Lujinxingia vulgaris: one gene and its partner. The protein of the gene in region 1 binds, or shares a complex with, the protein of each later gene. Links are inferred from orthologs where the notes say so. Each region holds a gene or a part of one and is shown on either strand. Other genes may lie near its edges.

Evidence for each region.
Region 2: the proteins of dnaN (region 1) and dinB are in contact, whole or in part, in a solved structure (PDB 1OK7), measured with the Escherichia coli proteins. The link is inferred for Lujinxingia vulgaris from one-to-one orthologs.

What each region holds. Positions count from the first base shown.
Region 1 is NZ_VOSM01000012.1:2,567-14,498, reverse strand. What follows is about bases 8,744-11,608. They hold dnaN (DNA polymerase III subunit beta), read right to left. Parts: upstream 10,806-11,608; coding sequence 9,681-10,805; downstream 8,744-9,680. Other genes in these bases: FRC98_RS17980 (hypothetical protein), read left to right, coding at 11,429-11,608; recF (DNA replication/repair protein RecF), read right to left, coding at 8,744-9,514. Outside these bases: FRC98_RS18025 (DUF3015 family protein), read right to left, coding at 1-423; kamD (lysine 5,6-aminomutase subunit alpha), read right to left, coding at 503-2,068; FRC98_RS18015 (cyclic pyranopterin monophosphate synthase MoaC), read right to left, coding at 2,435-3,340; FRC98_RS18010 (molybdenum cofactor biosynthesis protein), read right to left, coding at 3,473-4,192; GTP 3',8-cyclase MoaA, read right to left, coding at 4,194-5,195; FRC98_RS18000 (hypothetical protein), read right to left, coding at 5,318-6,133; FRC98_RS17995 (class I SAM-dependent RNA methyltransferase), read right to left, coding at 6,254-7,780; more of recF, read right to left, coding at 8,366-8,743; more of FRC98_RS17980, read left to right, coding at 11,609-11,728; FRC98_RS17975 (hypothetical protein), read left to right, coding at 11,912-11,932. UniProt on the Escherichia coli protein: Confers DNA tethering and processivity to DNA polymerases and other proteins. Acts as a clamp, forming a ring around DNA (a reaction catalyzed by the clamp-loading complex) which diffuses in an ATP-independent manner freely and bidirectionally along dsDNA.
Region 2 is NZ_VOSM01000002.1:568,968-580,825, reverse strand. What follows is about bases 1-2,791. They hold dinB (DNA polymerase IV), read left to right. Parts: upstream 1-763; coding sequence 764-1,819; downstream 1,820-2,791. Other genes in these bases: FRC98_RS05900 (PHP domain-containing protein), read right to left, coding at 1,922-2,791; FRC98_RS05910 (hypothetical protein), read right to left, coding at 1-565. Also shown: more of FRC98_RS05900, read right to left, coding at 2,792-2,800; FRC98_RS05895 (vWA domain-containing protein), read right to left, coding at 2,941-4,407; FRC98_RS05890 (SurA N-terminal domain-containing protein), read left to right, coding at 4,634-5,674; FRC98_RS05885 (matrixin family metalloprotease), read left to right, coding at 5,677-6,774; FRC98_RS05880 (hypothetical protein), read right to left, coding at 6,731-7,333; FRC98_RS05875 (hypothetical protein), read right to left, coding at 7,417-7,917; FRC98_RS05870 (mechanosensitive ion channel family protein), read left to right, coding at 8,157-10,400; trpA (tryptophan synthase subunit alpha), read right to left, coding at 10,463-11,266; FRC98_RS05860 (pyridoxal-phosphate dependent enzyme), read right to left, coding at 11,263-11,858. UniProt on the Escherichia coli protein: Poorly processive, error-prone DNA polymerase involved in translesion repair and untargeted mutagenesis. Copies undamaged DNA at stalled replication forks, which arise in vivo from mismatched or misaligned primer ends.

The DNA of each region.
Region 1 (11,932 bases):
AATCACGCGCACAAACGTGCCGGCGCGCTGCGGAGTAAGCGCGTCAACGTCGGTGAGTGGAAGGAGCTCGCCGCGATTCTCGGTGAGCACCTGCGCAAATTCCGCGTGTTGCTCGGCCGGTACGTTGAACATCATGGCCAGCTCGGCGCTCGTCTCACCGCCCCCCATATGCAGGTCATGCTGCAGCGCGACGCTGTTCTCTTTGATGTACGACTCCATCTCGGAGGAGGAGCGAAGGAGCAGCACGGCCACAAGCACCGTAAGACCAACAGGAACCGTAATGGCCATGGCGTAACTCGACGTTGTGAGCGAATAAGCGCCGGCTACATCCATCTCATCCACGTCTTGCTGCGCAAATACCGGAGCTGCAAAGCTCATCTGAAGCGCAACGAGCAATACGGCTACAAACAAACGAGAGGTCATAACTATCCATATCTATTAGAGAAAAAGGAGGTCGGAGGTGAATCAACACATGTATTAAGTAAGCTCGAATGAGCGATCTTTAGATGGTGAGATCCAGAGACTCTCGAAGCGCGTCTTCGACCGGATTGAAATAATCGGGGGCGCGGCGCAGCACGCCGCTCAAACCTTTGCCGCCGTCGACGGGGCGGAAGACGTCGGCGAAGGTGCCGGCGGCCAGGGTGTCGAACATACCCTTCTCGCGCACGTCTTCCAAAAGCTGGCAGGCTTCAGCGAGCACCTGCTGGGCGCGGCGCTGGATGATGCCGCCCGATTTGAACTCAATCTCCTCGCCGAGCTGGCGGGTGTTGTTCATGACGTAGTGGGCGTTCTCAATGGCGAGGTAGCGGTCGCCCATATGGGGGGTGTGCATCGCCTCGGTCATCATGCCCAACAGTTGAATGCCCTGGCCGGTCCAGCCGCCAATCAGGTTGAAGAGGGCGTCCTGGATATGACCGCGAAAAATGTTGCCGGTCATGTATTTGGTTGGGGGCATGTATTTGAGCGGCGCTTCGGGGAAGAGCTCGCGCGCGAGCTGGGCCTGGGCCAGCTCAAACAAAAAACCGTTTTCGATGGTGGGGTCCATCTCCATGGCGTGGCCAAGGCCCATCTGCACCGGGGGAAGACCGCTGCGCAGCGCGAACTGCTCGTTGATGAACTGGCTGGCGGTGACGGTGTGGGCGGCCTCCACCGCGTCAGCGGTGGTCAGGTAGTTGTCTTCACCGGTGTTGATCACAATGCCCGCCGCCGAGTTGATCATGCGGCTAAAGTACTGGTCGACAAACGTGCGCTGGGGGTTGATGTCGCGAAAGAGGATGCCGTAGAGGGCGTCGTTGAGCATCATATCCAGGCGCTCAATCGCGCCCATCGCCGCGATCTCGGGCATGCAGAGACCACTGCAATAATTGCAGAGGTGAATATACCTCCCGAGCTCCTCGCCGACCTCATCGAGCGCCTCGCGCATGATCTTAAAGTTGGCCTGGGTGGCGTAGGTGCCGCCAAAACCCTCGGTGGTGGGGCCGTAGGGCACAAAGTCGAGCAGGCTCTGCCCGGTGGAGCGGATCACGGCGATGATGTCGGCGCCCTGGCGGGCGGCGGTGCGGGCCTGAACGGCGTCTTCATAGATGTTGCCGGTGGCCACGATCACGTAATGCAGCGGCGCCGGCCGTTTCTCAAAACGATCTAGAAAATCATCGCGCTCAGCTCGCCGCGCCGCGATACGCGCCATCGCCTCCGCGGCCAGCTCCTGGCCGAGCTCCTGAATCTGGGCCTCATCGATCAGGGGAAGATCCGTGAGCGTAAGGTCGCCCTCGGCGATGGCTTCGCTGACCGTCTGGGCGTCGCGACCGGTGTGAATCATCGCCCGCGCGATATGGCGGGTGATGCCCTCAGCGAGCAGCCCGGCCTCCAGGGCATGATCGACCACCACATTGGGCAGCGGCACGTCGTCCTCATCGACCCCGTCGACGCCGAGCAGGCGCAGGGTGGTGCGCTCCACGGCCACGGTGGTGCGCTCGCGAATAAACGCGTCCATCGTGTCGGCGATGTCGCTGGCGGCCTGGCGCGCGCGGTCGATGATGCGGGAGTCGAGATCGAGTTTGGAGGCCATAACGTGTACCCGAAGCGAAGAGGCAAAAAGAGAGGTGGAGGGGCGAAGAGACCGGCGCCCGCCGCGTCAGCAGCAGCGGCGCTCAGGGGCCCGGTTTACCCCGAGCGTAGCGGGGGGAGCAAGATCAGCGATGAGGGCCATCGTCATGATTTTTCGCTCAAGACCCTTTGAGTGAATCACCGCCTGAAAACGTTTGAAATTCAGGCATTTATACGGACCCGGGGTCGCGCGTTTCACGTGAAACAGAGTCATTCTACGAGGCCAAAAAGCCTCGTGTTTCACGTCTTTTGCCAGGCCGAACTCGAAACACGAGAGCTCGCGAGAGAACGTGCATCCGAGCCTGATTGAACATTACCTGATTGAACATTAAAGGGCGGGGCGCACCGCTTCGAGCAGGCCGGTAAGCATGGCGTCACAGCTCTGGGTGGCGCCGGCGGTGGATCCGGGCAGGGTCACCAGCAGAGTGTGGCCGGCCTGGCCGGCGACCCCGCGGGAGATGAGCGCGCGGGGGGTGCGGGCCTGACCGTGGGCGCGGGCGGCCTCCATGATGCCGGGGATGGGGCGTTGAATGCGGGACTGCACCACCTCGACGGTGCGGGCGTAGGGCTCAAGGCCGGTGCCGCCCACCGTGATGATGAGGTCGAGCTCGCGGGCCAGAAGATCATCGATCGTCGCCTCGATGGGGCCCGGGTCGTTGCCGAGCAGGATGTAGTCAAAAATATCGACGCCCTCGCGCTTGAGCAGGCGGTCGCGCACGATGCGGCCGGCTTTATCGTCCTTAAAACCCTGCACCACCGCGTCGCAGGTGACGACGATGGCGGCGCGCACGCTGACCGGATCGCGAAAATCGCTCTTGCCGCCGCGTTTCTCGACAAGTTTGATGTCGGTCACGCTGATCAACCCCGTGTCGGCAGAGGCGTGGGGTTTGAGCATGTCATAAAGGTTCATCGCCGCGACGCTGGCCGCATACAGGGCCTCCATCTCCACGCCGGTCTGGCCGACTGTGGTGGCGGTGACCTCCAGGTAGATGCCCTCGGACAAAAAGTCGAAATGCACATCGCAGGCGGTGATGGGCAGCGGGTGGCAGAAAGGCAGCGCCTCCCAGGTGCGTTTCACGGCCATGATGCCCGCCACGCGCGAGGCTTCGATGGCGTCTCCCTTATCGGTCTTACGCCCGTGGGCCGTCGCCTGAAGGATGGCCGAGTCGATGCGCAACATCGCCGAGGCGCGCGCAAACCGCTCACTGGTAGGTTTGTGGGTGATGTCTTTCATTCTCAGATTCTCACTTAAGAGGTGCCGGCGATCTGCCTGCGCAATAACTGGCGAGCAAGGCGGTGTGCGTAACGGGCACAGCGTGGGTAAGCGCGGAGTCACAGGTCGGGGCCGTGACGCCCCGGGGTGGTGTTAACCCTGATCTTCGGGCTGAAGGGGAGTGCCGTCGAGGTAGCGCTCGGAGCCGTCGTCGTAATGCTCGAGCTTCCAGATGGGGGTTTTTAGTTTCAGCGTATCGATGGCGTAGCGGGCGCCCTCAAAAGCCGCGGCGCGGTGGGCGGCGCGGCAGATCACCAGCACCGAGGCCTGGCCCACCTCCACCCGGCCGGTGCGGTGCTGGATGCGGCAGCGCAGCACGTCGAAACGCTCCATCACCTCGGCTTCGAGCTCGCTTAAGACGCGGGCGGCAATGGCCGGGTGCGCTTCGTAGGTGATGGCGGTGACGCCCCGGCGGCCTTCGTGGTGGTTGCGCACATCGCCGCTGAAGACCACAAGGCCGCCGCCGGCCGGATCTTCGCATTCGGCCAGCAGGGCGCTCAGATCGAGCGGGGTTTCGGAGAGCCAGCGTGACGGAGTGGCGGGGAGGTCGGTGCCCCCGCTGACCGGCGGAAGCAGGTCGAGAGTCGCGTCTTCATAAAGGGGGGTCGAGGCCGAAACAATCGTGTTGTCCAACGCCACCGCCACCCGCGAGAGCATCGAAGCCAGCGAGGGAAATTCTTGCTCGATGGCCGAGAGGGCGTCGGCGACACGAACCTCCCCACCCTCATCGCGCCCCGGTGCAACCTGAATAAAAACATCGCGGCAGCCGGCGCGGCTGGCGAGTCCGGCGAAAAATCGCACGTGGATCTTCATCTCAACCTCCCAGGGCCGACATGCCCGCGGCGGTCACGTGACCTTTGCGCCACTGATGGCCGGCGGGTTTCTGGAAGACGGCGAGCTCAAAGATGGCCTTCAACGCCTCACGATCGCGGCGACGCGTCGCCTCTTTGAGCTCGTGCTGATCGTCGACCGCCAGACATGCCCGCAGCTCTCCGGTGGAGGTCAGCCGCAGCCGCGCGCAGGTGTCGCAGTAGGGGTTGGAGATGGGGGTGATAAAGCCCAGACGCCCCCGCGCGCCCGGGGCGCGGTAGTAGCGCGCAGGTCCATTGCCCACCTTCGCGTCGTCGGGCTCTACGCCGCGGGTCGCCATCAGCTCGGCAATCAGCTCGGTGAGGTTCACAAAGCGGCCCGCTTTTGCGTGCAGCGCGCCTTCGCCAATGGGCATGATCTCCATAAAACGCACGTCCACCGGGTGGGTGCGGGTGAGCTCAATCCAGCGGTCGAGCTCATCGTCGTTGACGCCGGCCAGGAGCAGGGTGTTGACGCGCACCGGGTCAAAGCCGCTCGAAAGCGCCGCCTCCAGCCCGGCCCAGGCTTTTTCAAAGGTGCCATTGCGGGTGATCTCGCGAAAACGCTGCGGATCGAGCGAGTCCAGGCTGATGTTCACCCGGTCGAGCCCGGCGGCTTTGAGCTCGGCGGCCTTGCGGTCGAGCAGCAGCCCGTTGGTCGTCAGCGCCACATCGGCCACGGCCGTCTCCCCTTTGAGCATCCTGACGAGCTCCGGCAAATCTCGCCGCAAAAGGGGCTCACCGCCGGTGAGGCGAATCTTATCGACGCCCAGCTCGCAGGCCACGCCCACCACAAAGGTGATGTCTTCAAAGGTCAAAAGCTCGGAGCGCGGCGCGCAGGGCAGACCCTCGGCGGGCATGCAGTAGGAGCAGCGCAGATTGCAGCGGTCGGTGACCGAGACGCGCAGCGAGCGGTGCGCGCGTCCGAAACGGTCGATGAGCTGCGATGAGGGGGGGGATGAGGTCATGGGCCGACTGCCTGCTAGAGAAACCCGAAGTCGGCGCTCAGTGTAGTGTGGCGAGGGGCGCTGTCCAGTCGTCTGAGTGGCGCGCGTGCAAAGGGGGTAGCCGAGCTCGGGCTCCCATAATCTCAAAAGAGGTCGCCATCATCCTCATCGAGCAACTTCAGGTCGTTGTCGGCCGCTTTTTTGCCCTCTGCCGGCGCCCGGAACTCTCCCGATCGATCCCACTCGCCGCGCACGGGGAAGCCGGCTTTCTCCTCAAAAAAATCGCCCTTCATCGGGCTTGTGCTGCGGGAGTGAAGTTCGCCGGAGACGGGCATCCGACCGGCCTGGGCGGTGGCGCCGGGGAGTTTGCGCCCCTCGGGGGTAAGGGTGGGGAACTTCGCGGCCTGATTCTCCAGCACAATCGCCAGGCTCACCGACAGCTCAGTGAGCTCCTCGAGGATCGTCTCATCGCTGAGCGCCCCGCGGCGTTTGAGGCGCAGATGGGCGTCACGCACCTCGATGTGGTGGGCGAAGGCGGCGGCCTCATTCCAGGCGTTCACAAGCGCCGGGACCTGCAAAAGCTCATGGGCCTGGGTGGGGCCTTCAGCGTAGACGGTGTCGATGGTGGGGGCCTCGTCGGCGTCGGGCTCGCTGATAAGGGTCAGCGTTTTGTGCAGCGCTTTGACGAGATCGATCTCCGCCTCCAGCTCGTAGCCCTCGCTCAAGGGGTCGCCTTTGCCGGTGAGAATAAGGGGGCAGGCGCGGTGCGAGCCCACCAGGCGCTCAACCCCGCTGGTGCTCTCGGCGTCGGGCTGGAGGTTGAAGGTCTCGGCGATCGTTCGCCAGTAGGATTTCGTCTTCATAAGTTCCTGCATGCGCGAGATGTTTTGCAAAATCCCAAAGAAGGCGGCGATGCCGAAGCCCACGATCACCACGATGACGAGCAGCTCGAAGTTCATAATGACCTCATCTCCACCAGCACAAAACACGCCACCTATTTCCCATCCGGACGGCGCTCACACTACCAACACCCCAACGTGCAGCAAAGCCGCAGCGAGTGAGCCCCCTGCTCGCCAGGTTCAGGTCGAGGCCTGGCGGGTTAAGAGCGCGACGTTCTCCACGTGATAGGTCTGCGGGAAGAGGTCGACCGGCTGCACGACCTCCAGCTGGTAGCCGCCCTTGATGAGCGCGACCAGGTTGTCCGCCAGGGTCTTGGGGTTGCACGACACATAGACCAGCGTGGGGGCGGCGATCTCCAGAATCTGCTCAATCGCCTGGTCAAAAAGCCCGGAGCGGGGCGGGTCGACGACCACCAGATCAATCGCGTCGCCGCGGGCCTCGATGAACTCGGGGCTGGCGAGCACCTTGCCGACGTCGCCCACAAAGAAGGAGGCGTTGTCGATCTGGTTGTCGGTGGCGTTTTTGCGGGCGTTGTCGACGGCGTCGGGCTGCAGCTCAATGCCCAGCACGCGCTCGGCGTAGGGAGCCAGGCAGAGGCCGATGGTGCCGGTGCCGCAGTAGAGGTCGAGCACGGTTTTGGGCCGACGGGGGTTGTCGGCGTCGAGCAAACCGGCGCGCTCGATGACCTCGGTGTAGAGCTGCTCGGCCTGCAGAGTATTCGGCTGAAAAAACGCACGAGGGTGAATCTCAAAGCGCAGCTTTTGCGAGCCCGGGAGGTGCATCTCCTCGCTCAAGACGGGGGCGCCGGCGAGCAACGTCTCCTCGATGCGGGTGCGGCTGCCTTTCTCGGCGATGTACTGCGACCAGTAAAAGGAGGTAATGGGCCGCCCGAGCTCCGAGGCCAGGCGTTGGGCCTCCTCCATAAACCCGCGCGCGGCCTGCTCCGCATCGACCCTCACATCGCCAAACTGCACCTCTTGTGCCGGGCTGGTCATCAGCTCCACCATCACCTCGCCAGTGCGTTTGCCCTCGCGGATGGTCAGGTTGCGCAGCCACCCCTCGTCGCGGCGGCTGTGGTAGGGCTCAAGCCCCACCGAGGCGCAGAAACTGCCCATCGCCGGCACAAAACGCGAGACGAACTCCGACTGCAGGTGGCACTCCTGCAGATTCAGGATCTCGAATTTGTAGCCCGAGGGGTAAAGCCCCAGCGCGAAATTGCGCTCGGCGTCGTCACCGAAGGTGAACTCCATCTTGTTGCGATAAAACCAGGGCTCCTCCATGCCTTTGAGGGGGAGCACCAGCCCCGGATCGAGGCCCACGCGCTGAAAATTCTCTTTGATCAGGCGCTCTTTGATGGCGAGCTGATGGCGGTAGCGCATCGACTGCAGGGTGCAGCCGCCGCAGCCTTTTCCGGCCTCTTCGCGGGTGCCAAAGTGGCGGCAGCGCGGGTCGATGCGCAGCTGCGAGGGCTCCAGAATCTCCAGCAGGGTGGCCGAGGCGCGCTTGCGGCGCGTCTTGTCGATGCGCACGCGCACCCGGTCGCCGGGGATGGCCTTGCGCACAAAGACCTCGTAGCGCTTCTCCATCTTCTGCGGGCCGATGACCGTCTCGACAAAGGCGACCCCTAAGCCCCGCTCGTTCATCTTGTCGATGGTCAGCTCGACCTCATCGCCGTGTCGAAATCCCCGGCTAAGCTCCAGAATCATGGTTTTGCTCTCTTCAGGCGTAGAAGGCTCAAAAGCGTCGATCGCCTTATTCGATGCGCTTCGACGGCATGGTTTTAAATTAAAACTGCTGTGTCGGGCACTCCGATAAGGGTTTTTCAATGTGAAAGAGATGTGTCGGACTGCCCGACACGGGTTTTTCAATTTGAAAATGCTCTGCCGATGGGCTCGACGAGGCTTTCGCCCTTTAAAAGAGCTCTGTCAAAGCCATCGCCGCGATGGTTTTGGTTTGAAACAGACGCGTCGTTCGCTCCGACGCGCTTATCTCAGGATAAAACAGCCGCGTCGTTCCCTTCGACGACGTATTTTGATGGTGAAGGAGCCGTGTCGTTCGCTCCGACACGGGTGTTTTAACCGGCGAAGGCTATGTCGTTCGCTTCGACACGGGTGTTTTAACCGGCGAAGGCCGCGTCGTTCGCTTCGACACGGGTGTTTTAACCGGCGAAGGCCGCGTCGTTCGCTTCGACGCGGGTGTTTCAACCGGCGAAGGCCGCGTTGTTCGCTTCGGGGCCACTGTTCTAACCGGCGAAGGCACCGACACTCCGTTTGAGCGATGTATTCGGTTCATCACCCCTGGTCCGAGACACGCTCGATGACCTGGCCGCCCTGCACATCAAAAATACTGAGATTCTCATCCAGCAGAATAAAATCGCGGTGGGTGGTGGTGATGAAGACCTGCCCTTGAGTGCGGCTGCGCAGAAAGTCGAAGAGCAGGCGGTTACGTTGCCGGTCGAGCTCGCTGGAGACGTCGTCGAGGAGGAGGATGGGGGCGAAGTGGTAGCGCTCTTCCAGGTAGGTGATCTCGGCGATTTTCATGGCGAGCACGAAGGCGCGGGTCTGGCCCTGGCTGCCGAAGGTGCGCACGTCGTGGCCGCCGAGCGTGGTGTGGAGGTCGTCGCGGTGGGGGCCAATGAGCGTGTAGCCGCGCTCGCGTTCGTCGCGCTCGGTGCGCCTTAAGGCCTGCTCCAGGGCGCGTTCCAGATACTGCGGGGAGTTTAGGGCTTCGGCCTCATCCAGAAAATCTTCGCCCTCCGCGAGCCAGCTCGGGGCGTAGCGCAGGTCGGCGGCAAGCGAGGGGTCGAAAATTGTCGAAAACGTGCGGGTGAGCACGGGCCGAAAGTGGGTGATGAAGTCCAGGCGGCGGCGCAGGATCTGGGCGCCGTAGGTGATGAGCTGCTCGTCGTAGACCGCGCGCAGCGCCGGGTCCTGGCGCGGCTCTTTCAGGAGCGCGTTGCGGTGCTTGAGCACGTCCTCGTAGTGGGTGGATTCGGTGCCAAAGGCGGGGTGGGCGTTGAAGATGGCGCGGTCCATAAAGCGGCGGCGCTCCGAGGGGGAGCCGCGCAGGATGCCGATGTCATCCGGCCCGAAGATCACGACGTTAAGAGTGCCGAAAAAGTCCGAGATATTGCGGACTTGCCCCTCATTGAGAAAAACCTTTTTGCCGCGCTCGGAGATCTCCAGGCGCACCAGGCGCTCATGGCCGCCGCGCTCCACGCGGGCTTCCAGGGTGGCCTCTGTGCGCTCGAAATGAATCAGCGCGCGGTTGGTCGTGCCGGGCCGAAAGCTCTTCACCGCGCTCAAGAGATAGATGGCTTCCAGGAGGTTGGTTTTGCCCTGACCGTTGGGACCGGCAATCACGTTAAAACGCGGGTTGGGCGTCAACATCACGTGCTGCAGGTTGCGAAAATCGCGCAGTCGGAGGGCTTCCAGAAGCATCGAATATATATCCCGGGGAACTTGGGCTCTATGGCTCAGGGGGGGCGCGAAAACGCGAACGCCCCCGGCGAAGGTCGTCGGAGGCGCGCACTAACTCATTTACTAAAAAAGCCGCAGAGCAAAGACTGGCCAGCACAGACTGGTCTGGTTGCCCTGATTAAAAGGATCAGAGGCGCATGGGCATGACGACGAAGAGCATCTCGTCGCGCTGGGTGTCGCGGATGAGGGTGGGGGAGAGGGTGTCGATGATCTCGATGGAGACCTCGGAGCCGTCCAGGGCGCTGACGACGTCGTTGAGGTAGCGGTAGTTGAAGCCAGCTTTGACGGCCTGACCGCTGTACTGCATCGGGACGACCTTGGTGGCTTCGCCGCGATCGGGGTCGGAGGCGTAGAGCTCCAGGCCGTCGTCGCTCAGCGAGATGCGCACGTTGTTGGTCTTGGAGCTGGCAAAGAGGCTGACGAACTTGAGCGCCTGCTGGAAGACGTCTTTTTCGACGACGGCGCGGTGCTCGCTCTCTTTGGGCAGAACCTGGGTGAAGTCGGGGAAGCTGCCTTCGATCAGGCGCACCGAGAGGCTCATCGGGCCGCTCTTAAAGACGATGTTGTTGTCGATGATGCCAAAGCTGAGTTCATCGCTCTTCGCATCGACGGTGCGTTTGATCTCCGCCAGACCTTTACGCGGGATGATGATGCCCTTGTTGAGCGCGGAGGGGATGTCGCCACCGGCGTCGAATTCTTCGGGCTTCGTCTCGATTTTCGAGAGGCGGTGGCCGTCGGTGGAGACCATCAGGAGCGTCTTCTCGTTGGTGACCTTGAAGAAGGCACCGGTGAGGTTGGCGCGGGCGTCGTCGGTGGAGACGCTGAAGAGCGTCTTGTCGATCATGTCGAGCAGGCGACGGGTGCCGATGGGGAAGAGCTCCACGCCCTCGATGTCGAGGAGGTGGGGGAACTCATCGGCGTGGGTGCCGACGATGCGGCAGTTGACGTTGCCGCTCTTGAGCTTGGCCCAGTGGTTGTCCTCGGTCTCCAGCGAGAGGGTGTCTTCTTCGAGGTTTTTGACGATGTCGAAGAGGCTGCGGGCCTGCAGGGTGACCTTGCCCGGCTCCAGCACCTCGCATTCGCAGGAGGTGGACACGGAGATGTCCAGGTCGGTGGCGTGCAGGGTCAGCGTGTTGCCCTCGGCCACAAGAAGCGCGTTGGACAGGATAGCCAGCGTGCTGCGGTGGCTGACGACGCCTTGAAGTTTGAAGAGCTCGTCGGTGAGCGTCTTGCTGGAAATGCGAATCTTCATGGAGCGCGTCTCCGCGGAGAGGTTTGGGTTCTTTAAAAAAATTTCCCGGCTCGTAAGCCCTGACAATCCACCACAGGTTGGAGAGGGTTTCAAGTGCTAATCGCCCTTGTAACTCGCGAGTTTGCGCCCCTTCGAGGTGCGAAGGTTTTCCACAGACACGGATCTTCTACCAGAAGACAAAAAAGGTTTGGTGTGTTTGAGGTACGTAGAAGAAGTAGGGCCTGTGGAAATGTGGAGAGGTGCGCTAAAGGGCCAAAATACTTCGACTATTTATCCACATTCGGATCGGGGAAAGCGTGTGGGAGAAGTGGGGAGAGTCTGAGGGCCGAGTTTGCCCCAGGTTTTCCAGCTGTGGATTAACAGCTTTAGCACAGGGTTTCGCACAGAGTTTTCCACAGCCCCTCTGGGCCAATCTCGATCGCAATAAGATCAAATTTTTCGAATCAGGGAGTTTTGTTCAGGGGATCCGGGTGCGCTGTTGAGGTCAAGAAGCCCGTGAGCGTGTGCATATGCGTGGCGGAAGGTTCTTGGGGCTGGCGTTGTTTTCTCAGTGAGAGCTGCGTGTGGGGTGTCGGATGATGGTCCTGGCCCCCGAAATGGTTGAAACACTTGAGGAGGCAGAGATGGTGAAGCGAAACGTGACGAATGAAGACGGGTCGAGGATCCACGTGAAGGGGGCCGAAGAGCCCGAGTGCGAGCACAGCCGCCGGGCGCGGGAGCACACGCTCTTTGGCGGGGCGATGGGAGCGCTGAGCGTGGCGGGGCTGGCGGCTTTTGGCACGGTGATGTGCCCTTTATGCGTGGTCGCCGCGCCTGCTTTTCTGGGCAGCGCGGCGTGGAACGCGCGCAAAGCCCGGCAGAAAAAGGCCGAGGATCCGGGGTACGACGGCAATCTTGCACCGGGGGATCGCGTAGAGTTCTGAGCAGTGCCAACCGCATCAGGACGACGTTGGCTGCGGTCGGGTTTTTTCGATCACGTTGGCCGGCAGAAAACCTGTAAAGCGTTGTGATCCCTTGAATAGAGCGCGTCCCGGGAGGGTCCACTCGTAGACAGACGATGTCTTCGATGTGGACCCTTTTTTATGCGTTTTACCCCAGGGCTGGCGATGACTGTTGCTCGATGGACC
Region 2 (11,858 bases), on another replicon or contig:
TGGTGACCGAGACGCCGCCGAACTCACAGTCCGCCGGGCTGCCCACGCTCACCGAGGGGGCTTCGCCCGGCTCGCCAGCTTCGCCGTCGGCGCCGTCGCAGACCTCAAAGGGATCCGCGTCGCCGATGGTCACCGAGACGCCGCCGAAGTCGCAGTTCTGGGCCTCACCGATGACCACCTGAGGAGCGACCGCTTCGCCGTCGACACCGTTGCAGACCACCGCGGTGTTGAGCACGGTGCCGTCGGTGTCTTCCACGCGCACTTCCTGGCCGCCGGCCTCACACACATCGCCGGGCTCGATGGTCTCCACCACCACCTCGGGAGCGTCCCCGTCGGTGCCCGGCTCGCCATCATTGCCGTCGACGCCGTCGGTGCCGTTGCAGACCGTGGCGCTCTCGACGCCATCGACATACACGATGATGCCCCCGGTCGCGCAGACGTCGCCGGCTTCGATCGACTCGATGGTCAGGTCCGGTGCAGGCTCAGCCTGAATCTCAGAGCCGCCACAGGCAGCCAGGGAAAGAACCAGCGAGACAACCAGGGACTTGCGATTGACGTACTGCATGTACGACCTCCCGATAGGATGTTCTGGATGGGGATTGAGGGTGAGGGTTGGACCTGAGGTCCGGGGCTCTCATAGAGAAAAGGCCGCCGGCTTGTCAAAGGAGGACTTGAGAATTTCTCAAGCGTTTCAAGCCTGTTACAAAGAGCCGGCGAGCCTGCCCGGAACCCGAGCGCGGCCCAGAGTAAGGCGAAAGAGCTCATGAGGAAGATCATTCACGTCGATATGGACTGCTTTTTTGCAGCCATCGAGATGCGCGACGACCCGCTGCTGCGGGGTCGCCCCATCGCGGTGGGCGGCGATCCGCAACGCCGCGGGGTGATCGCCACGGCCAACTACGAGGCCCGAAAGTTCGGCGTCAAGTCGGCGATCGCCTCGGCCTACGCGATGCGCCTCTGCCCCCAGCTCATCATCGTGCCCGGGCGCATGAACGTGTACCGCGAGGAGAGCCAGAAGATCCGCCGCATCTTTGAGCGCTACACCGATCAGATCGAGCCCCTCTCCCTCGACGAGGCTTTTCTCGACCTGACGCACACCCCCCACCACCACGGCAGCGCCACGCTCTGCGCCCGCGCCATTCGCGAGGCGATCTTCAAGGAGACCGGTCTGACGGCGTCGGCCGGAGTATCGATCAACAAGTTTCTGGCCAAGGTGGCCAGCGAGCTCAACAAGCCCGACGGTCAGGCGGTGATCGCCCCCCATCAGGTGGCGGCCTTTATGCAGGAGCTGCCCGTCAAAGCCATCCCCGGCGTGGGCAAGGTCACCGCGCGCAGCATCCATGACATGGGCGTCAAGACCTGCGGCGATCTCCAACGCATCGAACTCGCCGAGCTCGTGCGCCGCTTTGGAAAGCGCGGAAAACGCCTCTACGAACTGGCGCGAGGCATCGACGATCGGCCGGTGCGCACCGAGCGGGTCGCCCGCAGCGTGAGCGTGGAAAACACCTACGCCAACGACCTGCCCGACCTTCAGGCCTGCACCGCCAAGCTGCCCGCCCTGATAGAGAGCCTGCACCGGCGCCTGGGCCGAAAAAAACGCCCGCCCATTCGCGCGGTGTTTGTGAAAGTCAAATTCGACGACTTTCGCCAGACCACGGTTGAGCGCGCTGAACTCACCGACCCCACCCTCGATAGCTACGCCCCGCTCCTGGCCGAGGCGCTCGAGCGCAGCGAACGCGCCGTGCGCCTGCTGGGCGTGGGCGTGCGCCTGGACCACGAGTACGACGACCTCCCCCAACAGCTCGAACTTTTTTTCTAATTTTTTCGATCATAAAAAAACGCGCCGGGACGACTCGGCGCGTTTTTTTTGGATCATGAGGGGGCGCGCAGAAAAGGCGCTCCCCTTTCTACGCCGGCAGGCTCAGCGCCAGCCCTGGCTCTCGGCCCAGGCGGTCTGGCTTAAGCGCTCGAAGAAGGCGTCGCGCCAGGCCGGGCTGAAGTTCACGCGGCCCAGGCGCTCGATGTCGTCGGGGAGGCTTCCGTGCCAGTCGTTGCTGGCGCTCATGCTGAGATCGTGCTTTTGCGCCACGTCGACGAGCCGGCGCTCGGTGGCCAGATCGTGAGAGGGGTGGCGTACCTCCAGGGCAAAGAGCCCGGCCTCCCGCCAGCGATCCAGATGATCGACCATGGTGGTGTAGCGGCCGGGGTGGGCGAGTATCACCATGCCGCCGGCGCCAGCGATAAGCTCCAGCGCATCATCCACCGAGAGGTAGGCCATGGGCACATAGCCCGGGCCATCGGCGCGCAGCCAGCGATCAAACGCTTCCTGCGGGGTGTCGACAAGCCCCCGGGCGTGCAGCGCGCGCGCGAGGTGGGGCCGGCCGACGTTGCCCTGGATCGACTGCGCCATCACATCGTCCAGCGTGACCTCCAGGCCCAGCCCACGCACCCGCTCCACCATCTCGGCCATGCGCTCGTGGCGCGCGACCTCCATCTTCTCGGCGTAGCTGGCGAGGTTGGGCTCCTCGGGGTCAAAGCCGTAGCCGAGCACATGAATGGACTTTCCTTCGGACTGCGCGCTGATCTCAATGCCGCTGATAAAGCTCACGCCCACCCTGGCGCAGGCCACGCGCGCGCGCTCCAGGCCGCCGGTGGTGTCGTGGTCGGTGAGCGCCCAGTGGGCCACGCCTTTCTCAGCCATCAGCTCGGCCATGCGTTCGGGCTCGTAGGTGCCATCGCTGACGGTGGAGTGGCTGTGGATCTCCATAGGGCCGTCGGCCGGCCAGCTCAAAGTGCTCATAGGGCCTCGCAGGGTTGGGGGCTCGCTCACCATCAACAAAAGTGCCGCGGCAGACCTCGTCTGCCGCGGCACAATCTGGGGGCCAGGCCCCCGTGGGTCAAGCGCCGGCGAGCGGGCGAAGACGTTGTTTTATGGCGATATCAGAAGCGACCCGGGGCGGCCTCACCACGCTCCAGCTCCAGGTCGCGCTCGCTGCGCTCAAAACTCAGCGAGCGGCCCGCAGCCGAGCTCGGCGCGGCGCGCTCCATGCCGAAGCTCACATTCTGCATCTCATCGGAGATCGGGGCCAGGGCGCGTTTGGGCAGGCTGAAGCGGCTCATCACATCCTCCATGCGGCTGCGCTCACGCTTGAGGCGCTCGGTCGCCGCTTTCTGATCGCCGCGGGAGTAGTCGCGGGTGGCCTCGCGGATGGCGCGCAGGGCGATAGCCTCCTGAACGCGCACCATCACCTCGGGGCGCAGGCTGCTGACCATGGCGACGTCATCGCCGGTGGTGCTGGCCTCCACCAGCAGCTCGTTCTCCACGGGGCGCTCGGCCACGCGATCCTGGTAGGTGAGGATGGCGCGGATGGCCGCCTTGCCATCGCGCGGGATGCCGCGGGTCTTGACGCGCACCATCACCCGGCGGCTGGTCTGGGCGCGAAGATCGCCCAGCCCCAGGGTCAGCGGCCCGGCGCCCACGTCGACGGGCATGCCGTAGACCTCCTCGAAGTGGACGCCGGCCGAGGGGATCAGCGTGAGCGTGACGCCGGTGGCGACGGTGGTGGCCAGGGCGTCGAGCTCTTCGCTAAACGCCTGCTCGAAGTCGGAGGCGCGGGCGATGTAGCTGTAGTTGCCGGCGCCCTCCTCGGCCAGCGACGCCATCAAATCGGCGTTGTAGCTTGTGCCAAAGCCCAGCGTCGTGACTGAGATGCCTTGCGAGCGCACCCCGCGAACCAGGCGCTGCAGCTCCTCGTCACCGGTCATACCGGCGGTGGGAAGTCCGTCGGTCATCACGATCATGCGGTCGACCGAGCCTGCCTGGCGCGAGGCCAGAAGCGTGCGGGCCCCCTCCTCAATGCCACCGCTCAGGTGCGTGGCGCCCAGGGCATCAATGCGATCGATGGTGCGGATCAACCAGGGGAGGTTATGCGCATCGACGGGCTGCGAAGGCACATCCACACGGGCGTTTGCACCAAAGGAGACCACGCTGACGCGATCGCCGGGCTGCAGCCGCTCCAGGAAGCGCGCCGCTGCGTTGCGGGCCTGCGCCATCGGCTCGCCACCCATCGATCCGGAGCGGTCCAGCACCAGCGCCACATTGAGCGCCGGGCGACGCTCCGCGCGAGACTCCCCCGTCTGAAGCTGCACATCGAGGTAGGTCTCGGACTCGCGCTCAGCGAGCACCTGCGCGTGCGCCAGCTCCGCGCTCAGCTGCAGCGCGCCGCTCTGCTCGCTCTCTCTGGTCGTCGCAGACGGCGTCAGCGGCGTCATCAGCGCCTCGCCAGCTGCGGTGGCCAGCGAGGGCAGCACCGTCTCGGTGTTTTGAAGCTGCGGCGCCTGACGCAGGCCCACCATCAGCCCCACCACCACACCCAGTACGATCCATGCAACCTGCGACGTGTTCATGACCTCTCCTTATTTGTCGGGGCAGCTCCACTCTGAGCCGCGATCATCAAAGCCTTCCCGACTACCAACGGTGCCGCATCGCAATGGATCTAAATTTCTCGACACATTTTCGTGTCGAAGCCCTCGCTGCCGCTCCACGCCGGGAATGCACGCGGCGATGCGCGGCATTCTCTCTACGCGACGCGCCCCTGTTGCTTGCCCCGGCCACTCCCTGTAAGACGCCTTTATGAACCACCTACTGCACATCCTGACCTCCAAGACCCTCGGGCTGCTCCTGGCGATCCCGGTGCTGGCCTGCGACCCGGGCTTACAGGAGCCCCCTGCCGAAGTCTCAGCGGAGGCGTCTGGCGAGGTGAGCCCGGAGGGTGCAGAGGAGGCCGGCGTTGCGGCCGCAGTGGAGGCGTCGGAAGTTGTGGCCAGGGTCAACGAGGTGCCCATTCACGCTGCCGAAGTGGAGCAGCGCCTCGATCGCATCGACCAGCTCTACCGCCACGCGCGCCGCCCCTTTAACGCAAACATTCGCCAGGCCAAGCGCGCCGAGGTCATCGACCGCCTCATCGACCATGAGCTTTTGCGCCAGCACATCGCGCAGAGTGCCGTGGAGATCGCGCCCAAACGCGTGGACCTGGCCGTTGAGGAGCGCGTCGAAGAGCATTTCGGCTCCACCACCGCGTTTCAGCGCTACCTCAGAGCCGAAGGCCTCTCGATGAGCGACTTTCGTCGGGAGGTCCACGAGTCGATGGTGCTGGAGCACACGCTTCTGGGTGAGGACGGCTCAAAGTCGGCCGAGGAGCCCGCGGTCAGCGAGGCGCAGCTGCGCGAGATCTATGCGCGGGTGGCCGCCGGCCGCCCCGCCGCCGAGCGAGTACGCGTCAGCAGCGTCACCCTTTCGGCCCGCGACCGTCAGCGCGCCGCCCGCATCAGCCGCGCGAAATGCGCCCCCGACACGCTCCCCGAGGAGGCAACGCACCGGGAGCTGGGCTGGCGTCAGCGCCATCAGCTTCCGGCCGCGGCCGGGTTCCGGCTCTTCGGTGCTGGCGACGCGCCGGCAAAGAGCGCGGTGGTGCCCGCGCCCGACGGCAGCAGCGTGACGGTCTACTGCGTGCACGAGCGCCGCGAAGCCGGCGTGCGCGACTTCGACGAGGTTGAGCCGCTTTTGCGCGAGCGGGCCAACCGCGCGCTGCTCGAATCCAAACGCCGCGCCCTCCTGCAAAGCTTACGCGAGCGCGCCACGATCGAGCGCCTCGACACACCTGCCGGAGAGTGACCATGCCCCGCGCGCTCGCCAGGGTGTTGCGTCGAAGCGCCGCCCTGCTGGCAGCGCTCGCTTCGCTCGCGCCTTTTTCCGTGGCTGCCGAGCTTCGCTGGGACCCCGCTCCCACCTCCCCCCCCGGCGCCCTGGCCGACCTCCTCTACTCCCCACGCGCCGAATTCAACGGCTTTGCCCCCGAGCCCGAACATCTGCCGCTGACGCTGCGCCTTAAAGGACCGCTCCCCGAAGGCGTGCAGCCCGGCGATGTGATCGCGGCAATGGAGGCCTCCGCCCGCACCTGGAACGCGGTCAGCTGTGCGCAGGTCGCCTTTAAGACCGAGGTGCAGGCTGGCGAGGAGGTCAGCGAAGTGGAGGCGGTGGAGCTGAACTTTGAGCCGGGCATCGGCCCGAACGCCGAGCGCATCGCCTGGACCACCTACCCCACCTCTCCTGAGGAGCGCGCAAGCGTCACCCTCAACAGCACAGCTGTCGTCTGGCGACCATCGCCCGACCCTTTTCAGCGTTTTGCCGAGCCCGAGCGCCCTGCGGTCGACCTGCAGGCGGTGATCACCCACGAGCTCGGCCACGTCCTGGGCCTCTCCCACACACTGGCCCACAACGCCGCCGCGATGAGCGCGGCCTACCTGCGCGACGGCCGCCAGCGCACGTTGAGCGCCGACGACAAGCTCGGCCTCTGCGCCCTCTTCCCCGCCGAGGGCCGCGAGTGCGCACGTGACACAGACTGCCCCGACGCCGGCCGCTGCGTCGACGGCGTCTGCGATCCGCACCGCGGCCAGCCCGGCGACTACTGCGCTTTTGATCTCATGCATTGCCCCGAATTCTGCCTCATCGACCACGCGCCCACCGGCACCGGCTACTGCTCCGAGCCCTGTAACCTTGATGCCGACTGCCCCACCCACTTTGCCTGCCTGCCACGCGCCGAGGACGACGCCTCGGTCTGCACCTTTGCCCCCTCTCCCGAGCTTGATCGCGCGCCGGGGGGCTGCGCCCACACCCGCGCGCCGGCAAACGCCCCGGCGGCGCCCCTCCTCCTTGTCGTTCTTGGAATCCTTACTCGGCGCCTTCGCCGTCGCTCCACGTCATCGCGACGATGAGCTCCTCAAAAACCTCGCGGTAGGCCTCCAGGCGCCCCTCAACGCAGAAGAGCGAAAAGACCCACATCTGCTCCTCGCTGTGGTGCAGCCAGGTCATCAGCCTGTAGGACTCCCCGTCGGCATCGACCCCGTAGGTGAGAAGATCGCCTGTGCGACCGCCGAAGTCGACGTCGCGCTCGGCCGTCTCCACCCGAAAACCCGCCCCCTGGATCTGGTTCTGAAAACTCTGGGCGTAGCGCTCGGCGCGCCCCACCAGGATCTCTCCACTGAGGCGCACCTCGATCTGCGCCTCGCTGTCGCTGGTGGCCCGAAAGGTCGCCACGGCGCCGCGCCCCGAAGGCACGATGATCCACCCGGTGGGGCGGCGTATACGCGCGCCGATCTCCTCGAGGGTGACCGCCTCCGCCCGCGCCTCGACTGCCTCCGGCTCCACGCGACCGCTGGCGGTGGGCGGCAGGCCGTCGTCCGCGCGCTGCACCTCCGCATCAGCCTCCGAGAGCAATGGCTCACCGCGTTGCGGCCCGGCCGTCTGGGCCTGCGCTGGCGAGGGCGCGCTCATCACGCTCCCCCCGAGCGCCAGAGCGACACAGGCCCGCACGCTCCACAGAGCGGCGGGCCTGCAAAAGCTGGCAAAGCTCAGCTTCACTCGGCCGCCTCAAAGCTCATCGACGAGACCACCGAATCAAAGTCGCCGCGAAGGTTCTGCGCCTCGCTGTCCTGCATGTAGCCGATCACCAGCCAGGCGGTGCCCTCACGCAGAAACTCAAACACCACCACGTTCACGGTCTGGCCGGAGTGGGTGTAGGCGTAGCTGCTCAGCTTGCCCTCACGCTCACCGATGGTCGACGCCGCGCTGCTCTGCTGCTCGAAGCTCGACTCGGTCAGGGTCTTGTGGAAGGTGCTGAAGAAGACGTCGGCCACGTCCTGGCTCATCAGCTTGGTGCCGATGACCTGAATCTGGCTGCTGGTCTCGGCGTGCTTGAAGTTGGCGACGGCCTTGTCATCACTGGCGTTGACTTCCCAGGCGCTCGGCGGCGTCACCGATACGCCGAACTCCTCATTCTGCACCGCCTCTTGAGCGACTGCGACCGACGAGAGCAACAGCGTGACCAGCAACACGGCGAAAAAACGAGCGATCTTCATGGGGTATCTCCTCAAATGGATATCGCGACACGTCGCGCGAAGGTCTGTGGACAGCACGGAGTTATAACAGCAGGGGGTGGGTCAGGCAACCACAGGCTCAGGGCCCGTCGCAGGCCGTCCCGCACCGCGCCAGGGCACCTCACCGCAGGTGACGAACGTCGCGTCGCCACGTACATTGACGTGCGCGCTTACGAAACCTTCACCTCCCCGATGATCTTCCGTCGACGGCCCTGGCACCTATGTTCGACTCCCAGCCTCAAAAGTCACGCCCGACGCTGCGCTTTCTGCTGACGCTGGCCTCACTCCTCGCGATGACCTTCGCGATGCTCGGCCCGCTCCACGCGCAGCAGCTCGACATCCCCTTTGTCGGTCCGCCCCAGCCCTCCGGTGAAGGTGGCGGCGAGGAGAGCGGTGGGGAGAGTGATCCCGAGCCCCCCGGCGTCGATGTGCACTCGGTGGAGCCCGGCCTGGAGCAGGCTCAGACCCTGCTGAAACAAAATTACGCCGACTTTCTGGTTCGGGAGCCTCTCCTCTTCGATTTGAGCCTGGCCGACCACCTCCTCACCGACGCCTACGCGTTGTGGGATGGCCTGCGCGACCTGCGCGAGAACATCGCCCAGGTCAACCCCTGGGTGCTGGTGGACTGGGCGGTGCCCATCCTCATCCTGCTGGTCTTCGGGGTACTCTTTATTTTGCTCGACCGTCAGGCCCAGCGCGTGGCCCGACGCACCCAGATTCTGGTGCACGTCGACCTCTCCCCCTGGCTCACAAGCCTCCTGCGCAGCCTGGCGCTCCTGCTGGGGCGCGCTGCGGCCATCGCCCTGCTCGTCGCGCTGAGCTACTTCCCGATCCAGGCCGCCTTCTCCAGCGTGGCGTGGACCCGCGTGCTCTCCGATGCGCTGTGGTGGCTGCTGGCCTACCGCGCGGCCCACGCCATCATCGTCACCACGCTACGCTTAAGCCCGGTCGACGCGGGCGCTACCGAGCACTACCTGCGCCTGGAGCGTTTTGCGCTGATCACCCTGCGCATCTCGCTGGGCTTTTTACTGCTGCTCACCGCGCTCTATCACTTCGACTACCGGCCGGACGCCATTGGCTTTGTGTACTTCGCCTTCCGGCTGACCCTGGCGCTGGCGCCGCTCTACCTCTTTTTTGCCCGCGACGCGGTGCTGGCGCTGCTCCCCGCCCCCCAGCGCTCCCCGCTCTACGCGATGGTGCGGCGCGCGATCTCGGCGAATTACTACGGGATGCTCGCGGTCACCATCGCGCTCTTGCTCTTCAACGCCGCCGGCTTTGTGCACGCGGCGACCTTCATCCTGGCGCGTGGCTATGCGCTGATCGTGCTGCTGACGCTCTCATTCTCGGCCGCCGAGCGCCTGCGCGCCTATGTGGCCCACAAGCGCGAAGAAGCCCGCGAGGAGGCCGGCGGCGAAGAAGACGCGCTGGCCTCCCCGCTGCTGCGCGCCATCGAGCAATGGACACTCGCCCTGGGCGGCCTGCTGGTAGTTACCCTGGCGCTTCGTCTGCTCGCTCTCTACGAGCCGGTCGTCGCCCTCTTAAAAGTGCCCTTCGTCTCGGTGGGCAACGTCGCCATCTCCATCTACAGCCTGCTCACCATTGCGCTGATCGTGGTGGCGACGGTCCTCTCGATTCGCCTCTTCAAAGCGCTGCTCAACGCCAAAGTCTACCCGGCGCTTAACGTCGATGTGGGCGTGGCCTACGCGGTCAACACACTTATCAACTACGCGCTCATCGTGGTCGCGTTTGTGCTCTGCATGGTGGCGCTCGGCGTGCAGCCCTCGGCGGTGATGGTGGTGATGGCCAGCCTGGGCGTGGGCATCGGCTTTGGCCTGCAGAACCTCACCGAGAACCTCATCAGCGGCTTTATTCTGCTCTTTGGCCGCGCCGTCAAAAAGGGTGACTTCATCTCGGTCAACGATGTCTACGGCCGCGTCGAGGCGGTGGGCGCGCGCAGCGTGGTCGTGCGCACCCCCGACAACTACGACATGCTCATCCCGAGCAAAGACATCGTCAGCGGTCGCATCATCAACTGGACCTTCCACGACTCCATCGTACGCGTGCACATCCCCATCGGCGTCTCCTACAACTCCGATCCGCGCCAGGTCGAAGAGCTGCTGCTGGAGGCGGCCAGCCGCGACGACAACATCCTCAAACACCCCGCCCCGGATGTCTGGTTGGTGGGCTTTGGCGACAACAGCATCGACTTTGAGCTGCTCGTGCATTTTGACTGCCGCAGCACCACCGAGCGCAAGCTGCGCGGCAAGTTCAACTTCATCTTATGGGAAGTCCTGCACGAGGCGGGCATCGAGATCCCCTTCCCCCAGCGCGACCTGCACCTGCGCAGCGTGGACTTTTTGCCGGAGGTCAACCGCCAGCTGGGCTTTGGCCCCCGGCGCTCCGACCGCAACGCCGACGAGGTCGCAAACGCCCGATCGCATAGCCCCTCCGAGTCTGACGATTAAGTTCGACCAGGTGCCTTTTACCCGCCCACCGCGCCAACTTCTCCGCGGTGACCCGGCTGGACTCACGCCTTACCGGCGACCTCATCGACCCGCGCGCGCAGCTCCACCACATGGCGGCGCAGGCGCTCTTTAACATCCGGCCCGCGCCCCTCCAGCAGCCAGGCCACCGAGCTGCCGATGAGCACTCCGTCGGCCGCCCGCACCACCGCCTGGGCCTCGGCGCCGGTGGTCACCCCCATCGACGCCAGGATGGGCCGACGCGTGTACTCCCCAAAGGTGCGCAGCCGCTCCTCAAAGGCCTCACCCGTCAGCGAAAGCTCCCCGCCGCTATGCCCGGTCCAGATGATCGGAGCCTGAGCGCGACGCGCGATCTCCCGAAACCTCTCGAGCGACGTCGTCGCCGAGACCGCCCGCACCAGCGGAAGCTGCGCAGCCTCACTGTGCGATTCCACCTCCCCGGCCTCTTCCATCGGAAGATCGTAGATCCACAACCCGTCGACCCCGGCCGCTTTAAGCCCCGCAAAGGTCGGCCCCATCGGCGCGGCCATCAGACGGTTGAGGTAGGTCGAGACGATCATCGCTACCGAGGGATACGAGCGCCGAAACTCCTCGGCGATCTCCTCGATCTGCGCCCACTCCAGCTGCTCGTTCACCGCGCGCGCCATCGCCCGCTGCAGCACCGCCCCGTGGTAGGCGGGCTCCGAGAAGGGCACGATAAGCTCGACCACATCGACGCCCGCCTCGGCCAGAATCCCCATATAGTCGAGGGTGGCGTCGAGGTGCGGATCGCCGGCGACCAGCGCCACCATCAAAAGAGGCCGCCGCGCCGCGACGCGCTCCTCCAGCCCTTGCAACCGATCGCTCACGATGTCGCTCCTTCGCCCCGGGTGCGCGAGAGGCGCCCTAAGTCACGCGCGCCGTCGCCGCTCAAACCCACCACCACGTGCGCATCTTCGGGGAGTGTGGGCGCAAGGCGCAGCGCGTAGGCCAGCGCGTAGCCGCTCTCCAGGCACGCCAGGATGCCCTCGGCGCGCGCCAGGGTGCGCACCGCGGCGTAAGCTTCCGCGTCGGCGAGCTCCACGTACTGCACCTGGCCGGTGCGCATCCAGCGCGCATGCTGAGGGCCGACCACGGGCATCGCCATCCCCGCGGCGTCGGTCAGCGGCGTGACCACCTGGCCGAGCGCGTCCTGCAGCACAAAGGAGCGCGTGCCCATATGCACCCCCACTCGCCCCCGCACCAGACTGGCAGCACCCTTACCCGGGCTGGCGTCACCGCCGGATTGCACGCCCACCAGCTGCACGCCGGGCACCGAGCCCTCCTGCACAAACGCGCCAAAAAGCCCGCAGGCAAACCCGCCGCTTCCCACCGGCGCGACCACATAGTCGGCGCTCACGCCGCGCTCACGCAGCTGTCGGGCGCACTCATTGCCGATGATCTCGGCCCCGAACGCCACCA